Regions from separate parts of the Streptomyces sp. NBC_00503 genome, predicted to be linked through region 2. Evidence: riboswitches for the same ligand, from Rfam matches in the RefSeq annotation. Region 2 holds a riboswitch; the other holds the start of a gene.
The links. A riboswitch is a leader RNA that binds a small molecule or an ion and turns the genes downstream of it on or off. The one in region 2 is predicted to bind S-adenosylmethionine.

Region 1: another riboswitch for S-adenosylmethionine. It lies ahead of OG490_RS10620 (aminotransferase class V-fold PLP-dependent enzyme); the one in region 2 lies ahead of thrC (threonine synthase).

What each region holds. Positions count from the first base shown of each region.
Region 1 covers NZ_CP107855.1:2,270,652-2,274,052, forward strand. Annotated here, with positions in the region: gene OG490_RS10615 (dihydrofolate reductase family protein) at 1-402, shown strand, start outside; gene OG490_RS10620 (aminotransferase class V-fold PLP-dependent enzyme) at 489-1,874, opposite strand; SAM riboswitch class IV at 2,092-2,208, opposite strand; gene trpD (anthranilate phosphoribosyltransferase) at 2,300-3,364, opposite strand.
Region 2 covers NZ_CP107855.1:3,634,635-3,638,035, reverse strand. Annotated here, with positions in the region: gene OG490_RS16950 (DUF7927 domain-containing protein) at 1-756, opposite strand, end outside; gene OG490_RS16945 (glucosyl-3-phosphoglycerate synthase) at 839-1,819, opposite strand; SAM riboswitch class I at 2,028-2,184, shown strand; gene thrC (threonine synthase) at 2,202-3,401, shown strand, end outside.

The sequences.
Region 1 (3,401 bases), 1.4 Mb from region 2:
CAGACGATGGCGGGGGCCTGGCCGGAGCGGGCCGGCGACCCCTTCGCCGACCAGATGAACTCGATCCCCAAGTACGTGGTGTCCGCCACCCTGGGCGAATCCGACCTGACCTGGAATAACACCACGCTCGTCCCCGGCGCCGACGCGGTGGCCCGGATCCGTGAGCTGCACGCGGCCGACGGCGGCGACCTGGTGGTCATGGGCAGCCCCACGCTCGTACGGACCCTGCTGAGCGAGGGCCTGGTCGACGAGCTGCGGCTGATGGTCATGCCGGTGCTGGTCGGCGGCGGAAAGTCGATCTTCCCCGAGGACGGCGGTCTGCGGCCCCTGGAGCTGGTCTCCTCGGTCACCGCGTCCACGGGCACGCAGGTGTGCGTCTACCGCCCGGCGGCCCAGGCGTAGCAGTGGGCCAGGCGCAGCACCGGCGGTGGCCCGGGCACAGCACCCGGGCCCGTCACCCGGTCCCCGCGTCCCCCTGACGTCGTGTCTCAGACGGCGGGGACGCAGCGGCCCTCTTCGGTCCGGTACTGCCACTTCGCGCCGTCCGCGACGAGCTCCTTGACCGCGCGGACGAACCGCTCGACGTGCTCGTCGGGGGTGCCGGCGCCGAAGCTGACGCGGATCGCGTTGAGCGAGCGCTCCCCCGGGGCCGCCTCCGGCGCACCGCACTCGCCCGGCTCCTGCGGCTCGCTGTCGAGCAGGGTGCGCACCAGCGGGTGGGCGCAGAACAGGCCGTCGCGGACACCGATGCCGTACTCGGCGGAGAGCGCGGCCGCGAAGTGGGAGCTGTTCCAGCCGTCGACCACGAAGGAGATGACGCCCACCCGCGGGGCGTCGTCGCCGAAGAGGGACAGCACGCGGACCGCGGGAACCTCGGCCAGACCGCCGCGGACCTTGTCGATCAGCTGCTGCTCGCGGGCGACCAGGTTCTCGAACCCGGCCTCGTTCAGCGCCTTGCAGGCGGAGGCGATGGAGTAGACGCCGATGACGTTGGGGGAACCGGCCTCGTGGCGGGCGGCCGTGGTGTGCCACTCGACGTCGACGCCGCCGTCCTCGCGGCGGGCCACCTTGCGGGAGGCGCCGCCACCGGCGAGGTACGGCTCGGCCTGCTGCAGCCAGTCGGCCCGGCCGGCGAGCACGCCCGAGCCGAAGGGCGCGTAGAGCTTGTGTCCGGAGAAGGCCACCCAGTCCACGTCGAGCTCCTGCACGGAGACGGGGTGGTGCGGGGCCAGCTGGGCGGCGTCCAGGACGATGCGGGCGCCGTGCGCGTGCGCGGCGGCGGCCAGTTCCTTGACGGGCCACAGCTCGCCGGTGACGTTGGAGGCGCCGGTGACGCAGACCAGGGCGGGGCCGTAGGGGGCACGGTCGGCCAGTGCCCGCTCCAGGGTCTCGACGGCCTGGGCCGGGGTGCGCGGCGCGTCGAGGTACGTGACCTGCGCGTCCACCCAGGGCAGGAGCGAGGCGTGGTGCTCGGTCTCGAAGACGAAGACCTGGCAGTCGGCCGGCAGCACCGCGGCGAGCAGGTTCAGGGAGTCCGTGGTGGAGCGGGTGAAGATCACCTGGTCGGAGGCGCGGCAGTCGAGGAACTCGGCGACCGTGACGCGGCTCTGCTCGAACAGGTCGGTGGAGAGCTGCGAGAGGTATCCGGCGCCGCGGTGGACGCTGCCGTAGTACGGGGCGTACGCGGCCACGTCGTCCCAGACGCGCTGCAGGGCCGGGGCGCTGGCCGCGTAGTCGAGGGCGGCGTAGGTGACCTCGCCGCCGGTGACGAGCGGGACGGTGACGTCGCGGCCGAGGACCGGCAGCGGCTCGGCACAGGCGGGGCCCTCGGCGGTGACGGCGGCGGTGGCGGTGGCGTTCGGGGTTGCGGACATGGCGGTATCTCCCGGCAGGCAGGTCTGAATGGCTTCTGTGTGCCCGTACGGGGGTACGACGCTGCGGCCGTCCGGGGTACGGGAAGAGCCTCGGAGATTCCGGGTACGCGGAAGCGACCCTGTTCCGAGGGTTGAAGAAGGGGCGGAAGCGCCCTATCGCATTCGCTTGCTCACGGAAAAAGCTCCTCGATCGAGACCAGGATCCCTGGTGTCGAGGGATCCGCGCTTGCCGTAGACCTCACTGCCTACGACCTGGTCATCACCCGGGGCACCCCGCCACGGAAGGAGGGTTGCCGGACAGCGAGCCGGGGCCAAAACGCTGTCACTCGTGACCTGACGATGATCCTGCCACAAGATCCCTCGAACGCAAGACCCCGGTCCGCATGGTGGACCGGGGTCATGGCCGAAAAGGATCGACCGCCGCGTCAGGCGTTGCTGGCCGCCACCCAACGCTCCAGCGCGGCCCGCGCGGCACCCGAGTCGATGGCCTCGGCCGCACGGGCCGCGCCCGCGGCGAGCTGCTCCTCCAGCGTCCCCGTACCCGGGTCCAGCGCGACCAGGGCCGCGGCCGAGTTCAGGAGCACGGCATCGCGGACCGGGCCGGTCTCACCGGCCAGGAGGCGGCGGGCGACGTCCGCGTTGAAGGAGGCGTCGGCGCCGGCGAGCGCGGAGACGTCCACCAGCGGGATGCCGATGTCGCGCGGGTCGAAGGCCTGCTCCACCGACCGGCCGTCGCGGACCCACCACACCCGGGAGGTCGCCGTGGTGGTGAGCTCGTCGAGGCCGTCGTCGCCGCGGAAGACCAGCGCCGAGGAGCCGCGCTCCGCCAGGACGCCCGCCACGATCGGGGCCATCCGGGCGTCGGCGACACCGGTGGCCTGAGCCCGGACCTTCGCGGGGTTGGTCAGCGGACCGAGGAAGTTGAAGGTGGTCCGGATGCCGAGCTCCTTGCGGGCCGCGGCCACGTGCCGCAGCGCCGGGTGGAACTTGACCGCGAAGCAGAAGGTGATCCCGGCCTCCTCGGCGACCTCGACGACCCGCGCCGGGGTGAGGTCGAGGTTGACGCCCAGCTTCTCCAGGACGTCCGAGGAGCCGCTCGCGGAGGACGCGGCCCGGTTGCCGTGCTTGACCACCTTGGCACCCGTTCCGGCCACGACGATCGCGGACATCGTCGAGATGTTGACCGTCTTCGCGCCGTCGCCGCCGGTGCCGACGATGTCCACCGTCCGGCCCGGCACCTCGATCAGGTTGGCGTGCGCGTACATGGCCCGTACCAGGCCGTTGATCTCCGCGACCGTCTCCCCCTTGGCCCGCAGGGCGACCGCGAAGCCGGCGATCTGGGCGTCGGTGGCCTCTCCGCGCATGATCCGGTCCATGGCCCAGGCCGTGTCGTCGGCGCTGAGGTCCCGGCCGGTCAGCAGTGCGTCGAGAACGCCCGGCCAGCCTCGGGCCGCCACGCTGTCGCCGCCCGCCGGGGTCACCAGGTTCATGGTCCGCTCCTGCTACTGGTCATGGTCACATCGAGTG
Region 2 (3,401 bases):
GACGGTGGTGTCGGGGCTGGTGGAGCGCTGGAGCACGTGGCCGCCGTAGACGTAGACGTTGCGCCGCTCCGGCGCGTTCTCGTGCGGGCCGGGGTACTTGTAGACGACGGTCAGGGACCAGCCGGCGACGCAGCCGCGGCCCTGCGCGGCCCAGATGTCGCCGACGGCGACCGTGACCGGGGAGCCGGTGGGGACGTCCGCGAAGGCGGCGGTGACGTCGGACTCGCCCGTGTAGTAGTGCGGGCCGCCGGTCTGCGGCGGGTCCTGGACCATGTTCGACGGGGTCACCGGCCGGGCGGCGCCCGCGCCGACCTTGAGGACCGGGCGGGTGTTCAGTGGTTCGCCGGGGGAGGGGACGGCGTCCTCGCCCGAGACGTCGCAGCGCTTGATGAGGTTCGAGCCGAGCCGGTACCCGCCGTTGTTGCCGCCCCAGAACAGGCGCGCGTACGCCACCTCCGCGCCGGCGGGCACGGTGAGCCGGCCGGTGCTGGAGGTGCGGGTGGGCGTTTCGAGCCCGGCCGCGTCGATCGGGCGGGCGACGAAGTCGTTGTTGTTCTTCGTGCCGCCGCCCTGCTGGACCTCGGCGCACTCCGCGGCGTCGGCGGGCGGTGCCTGGGGGCATCCCATCACCGTGTTGCCGAGGGTGATGAAGTCCCCGTAGAGCGCCTCGTCGTACCGCTTCTCGAAGGGGGAGACCACCTCCGCGGCCGCCGGTCCGCTCAGCGAGCCGACCAGCAGGGCCGTACCCCCGGCCACCGCGAGGGCAGCACCCCATACATGTCTGAAACGTGTAAACCCCATAAAAGGGAAATTAGACCGATTGGGGCGGTTTCTGTGGTTACGCCACGCGACGCCGCGCGTACTCCTCGATGTCCCGCATCGGCGGCCGTTCCTCGGTGTCCACGGCGTAGGTGTGCGGCACGAACCCCTCCGGACCGCGCTCGAACTGCGTCAGCTCCGGCCGTACGAGGTGCCCGCGCGAAAGCCGCAGCAGCGCCGTCCGGTAGATCGCCGCGGCCATCCGCCCCAGCGCCAGGCCGTCCTGGTGGCGGTGGAGCCGTACGCCCACGTCCACCTGGGCCAGCGCGTCCAGCCCGACCGTGTGCAGCGAGTCCACCAGCAGGCCCAGCTCCACGCCGTACCCGACGGGGAACGGCAGCCGCTCCAGCAGGTCGCGCCGTACGGCGTACTCGCCGCCCAGCGGCTGGACGAAGCCGGCCAGCTGGGGCCAGTGCAGGTTGAGCAGGGGGCGGGCGACGAGCTCCGTCACCCTGCCCCCCTGCTCAGCGCCGCCGGGAGCCCGGGTGGGGGCGGGGCCGTCGTACTCCCGGGCCAGCGGGCGGTCGTACATGGCCTTGACGAAGGACACGTCCGGATCCGTCAGCAGCGGCCCGACGATCCCGGACACGAAGGTGGAGGAGAAGTCCCGCAGGTCGGCGTCCACGAAGCAGACGACGTCCCCGCTCGTGGCCAGCAGCGAACGCCACAGCACCTCCCCCTTGCCGGGCAGGGCCGGCAGCCGCGGCAGGATCTCGTCGCGGTGCACCACCCGGGCCCCGGCCTTGGCAGCCACCTCCGCCGTACGATCGGTGGAGCCCGAGTCCACGACGACCAGTTCGTCGACCAGGGGCGCGCCGTCCATCAGGTCGCGCCGGATCACCTCGACGATGGCCCCGACCGTGGCCTCTTCGTTGAGCGCGGGCAGCACCACGCTGACCGTCGTACCGGCTGCCCGTTTCGCGGAAAGCAGCTGGTCGAGCGGTCGGTCGGCGGCGGACCAGGAGCGGGCGGACAGCCAGCGCTCCACCTCTTCCAGCACCTTCGGAACTCCTCTGTCGGTCGGCGGGGCGCAGGCGGAACGCCGGTGCTTTCCGCCGATATGTGATCCATCTCGCCGTTCGGACGGCTGTCTCAACCACCCGGGGCTTCGGTTACAGTCTTGAACAACGCAAAGGCCCACCGCATGCCGGGGGGCCTCGCGAACAAAAGCCCGGGCGCGCCGCAGAGCGTGTCGCCCGGTGCCATACCGCTCATCCAGAGGGGCAGAGGGACACGGCCCGTTGAAGCCCCGGCAACCCTCCAGTCGGTTCTCGCGATCGCTCACGCAGCGACTCAGCGGGGTCCCCGGCTAGGGAAGGTGCCAATTCCGTCTCATGGCGACGTTCGTCATGGGGAAGATGAGGAGAAAGGGCCTCGCCATCATGGCTGCACAGACTGCCGATACCTCTGCCGGAACCTCCAACACCGGCGCCTCTGTCGATCTCGGTCCCGCCACCGGCCTTTCCTGCCGGGAATGCGGCACCCGCTTCGAGCTCGGCCCGATCTTCGCCTGTGTGGAGTGTTTCGGACCGCTCGAAGTCTCGTACGACCTGCCGCTGGGCGACCCCGAGGCGCTGCGCGCCGCGATCGAGGCCGGCCCCGACAACATCTGGCGCTACGCGCCGCTGCTGCCCGTCCCCGCGGACGTGGCCTCCAAGCCGAGCCTGAACCCGGGCTTCACCAAGCTCGTGGACGCGGCCAACCTGGCCAAGGAGCTGGGCTTCACCGGCAAGCTGTACGTCAAGGACGACTCCGGCAACCCGACGCACTCCTTCAAGGACCGCGTCGTGGCCATCGCCGTCGAGGCCGCCCGCGCCTTCGGCTTCACCACCCTGTCCTGCTCCTCCACCGGCAACCTGGCCGGCGCCGTGGGCGCCGCGGCCGCCCGTGCCGGTTTCCGCTCGTGCGTCTTCATCCCGCACGACCTGGAGCAGGGCAAGGTCGTCATGGCCGGTGTCTACGGTGGCGACCTGGTCGGCATCGAGGGCAACTACGACGACGTCAACCGCTTCTGCTCCGAGCTCATCGGCGACCCGCTGGGCGAGGGCTGGGGCTTCGTCAACGTCAACCTGCGCCCGTACTACGGCGAGGGTTCCAAGACCCTGGCCTACGAGATCTGCGAGCAGCTCGGCTGGCAGCTGCCCGACCAGCTCGTCATCCCGATCGCGTCCGGCTCGCAGCTGACGAAGATCGACAAGGGTCTGCAGGAGCTGATCAAGCTCGGCCTCGTCGAGGACAAGCCCTACAAGATCTTCGGTGCCCAGGCCGAGGGCTGCTCGCCCGTCTCCACCGCCTTCAAGGCCGGTCACGACGTGGTCCGCCCGCAGAAGCCGAACACCATCGCCAAGTCGCTGGCCATCGGCAACCCGGCGGACGGCCCGTACGTCCTGGACATCGCGCGCCGCACCGGCGGGTACGTCGAGGACGTCAACGACACCCAGGTCGTCGAGGCCATCAAGCTGCTCGCCCAGACCGAGGGCATCTTCGCCGAGACCGCGGGCGGCGTGACCGTCGGCGTGACGAAGAAGCTCGTCGAGAACGGTCAGCTGGACCCCTCGCTGACCACCGTGATCCTGAACACG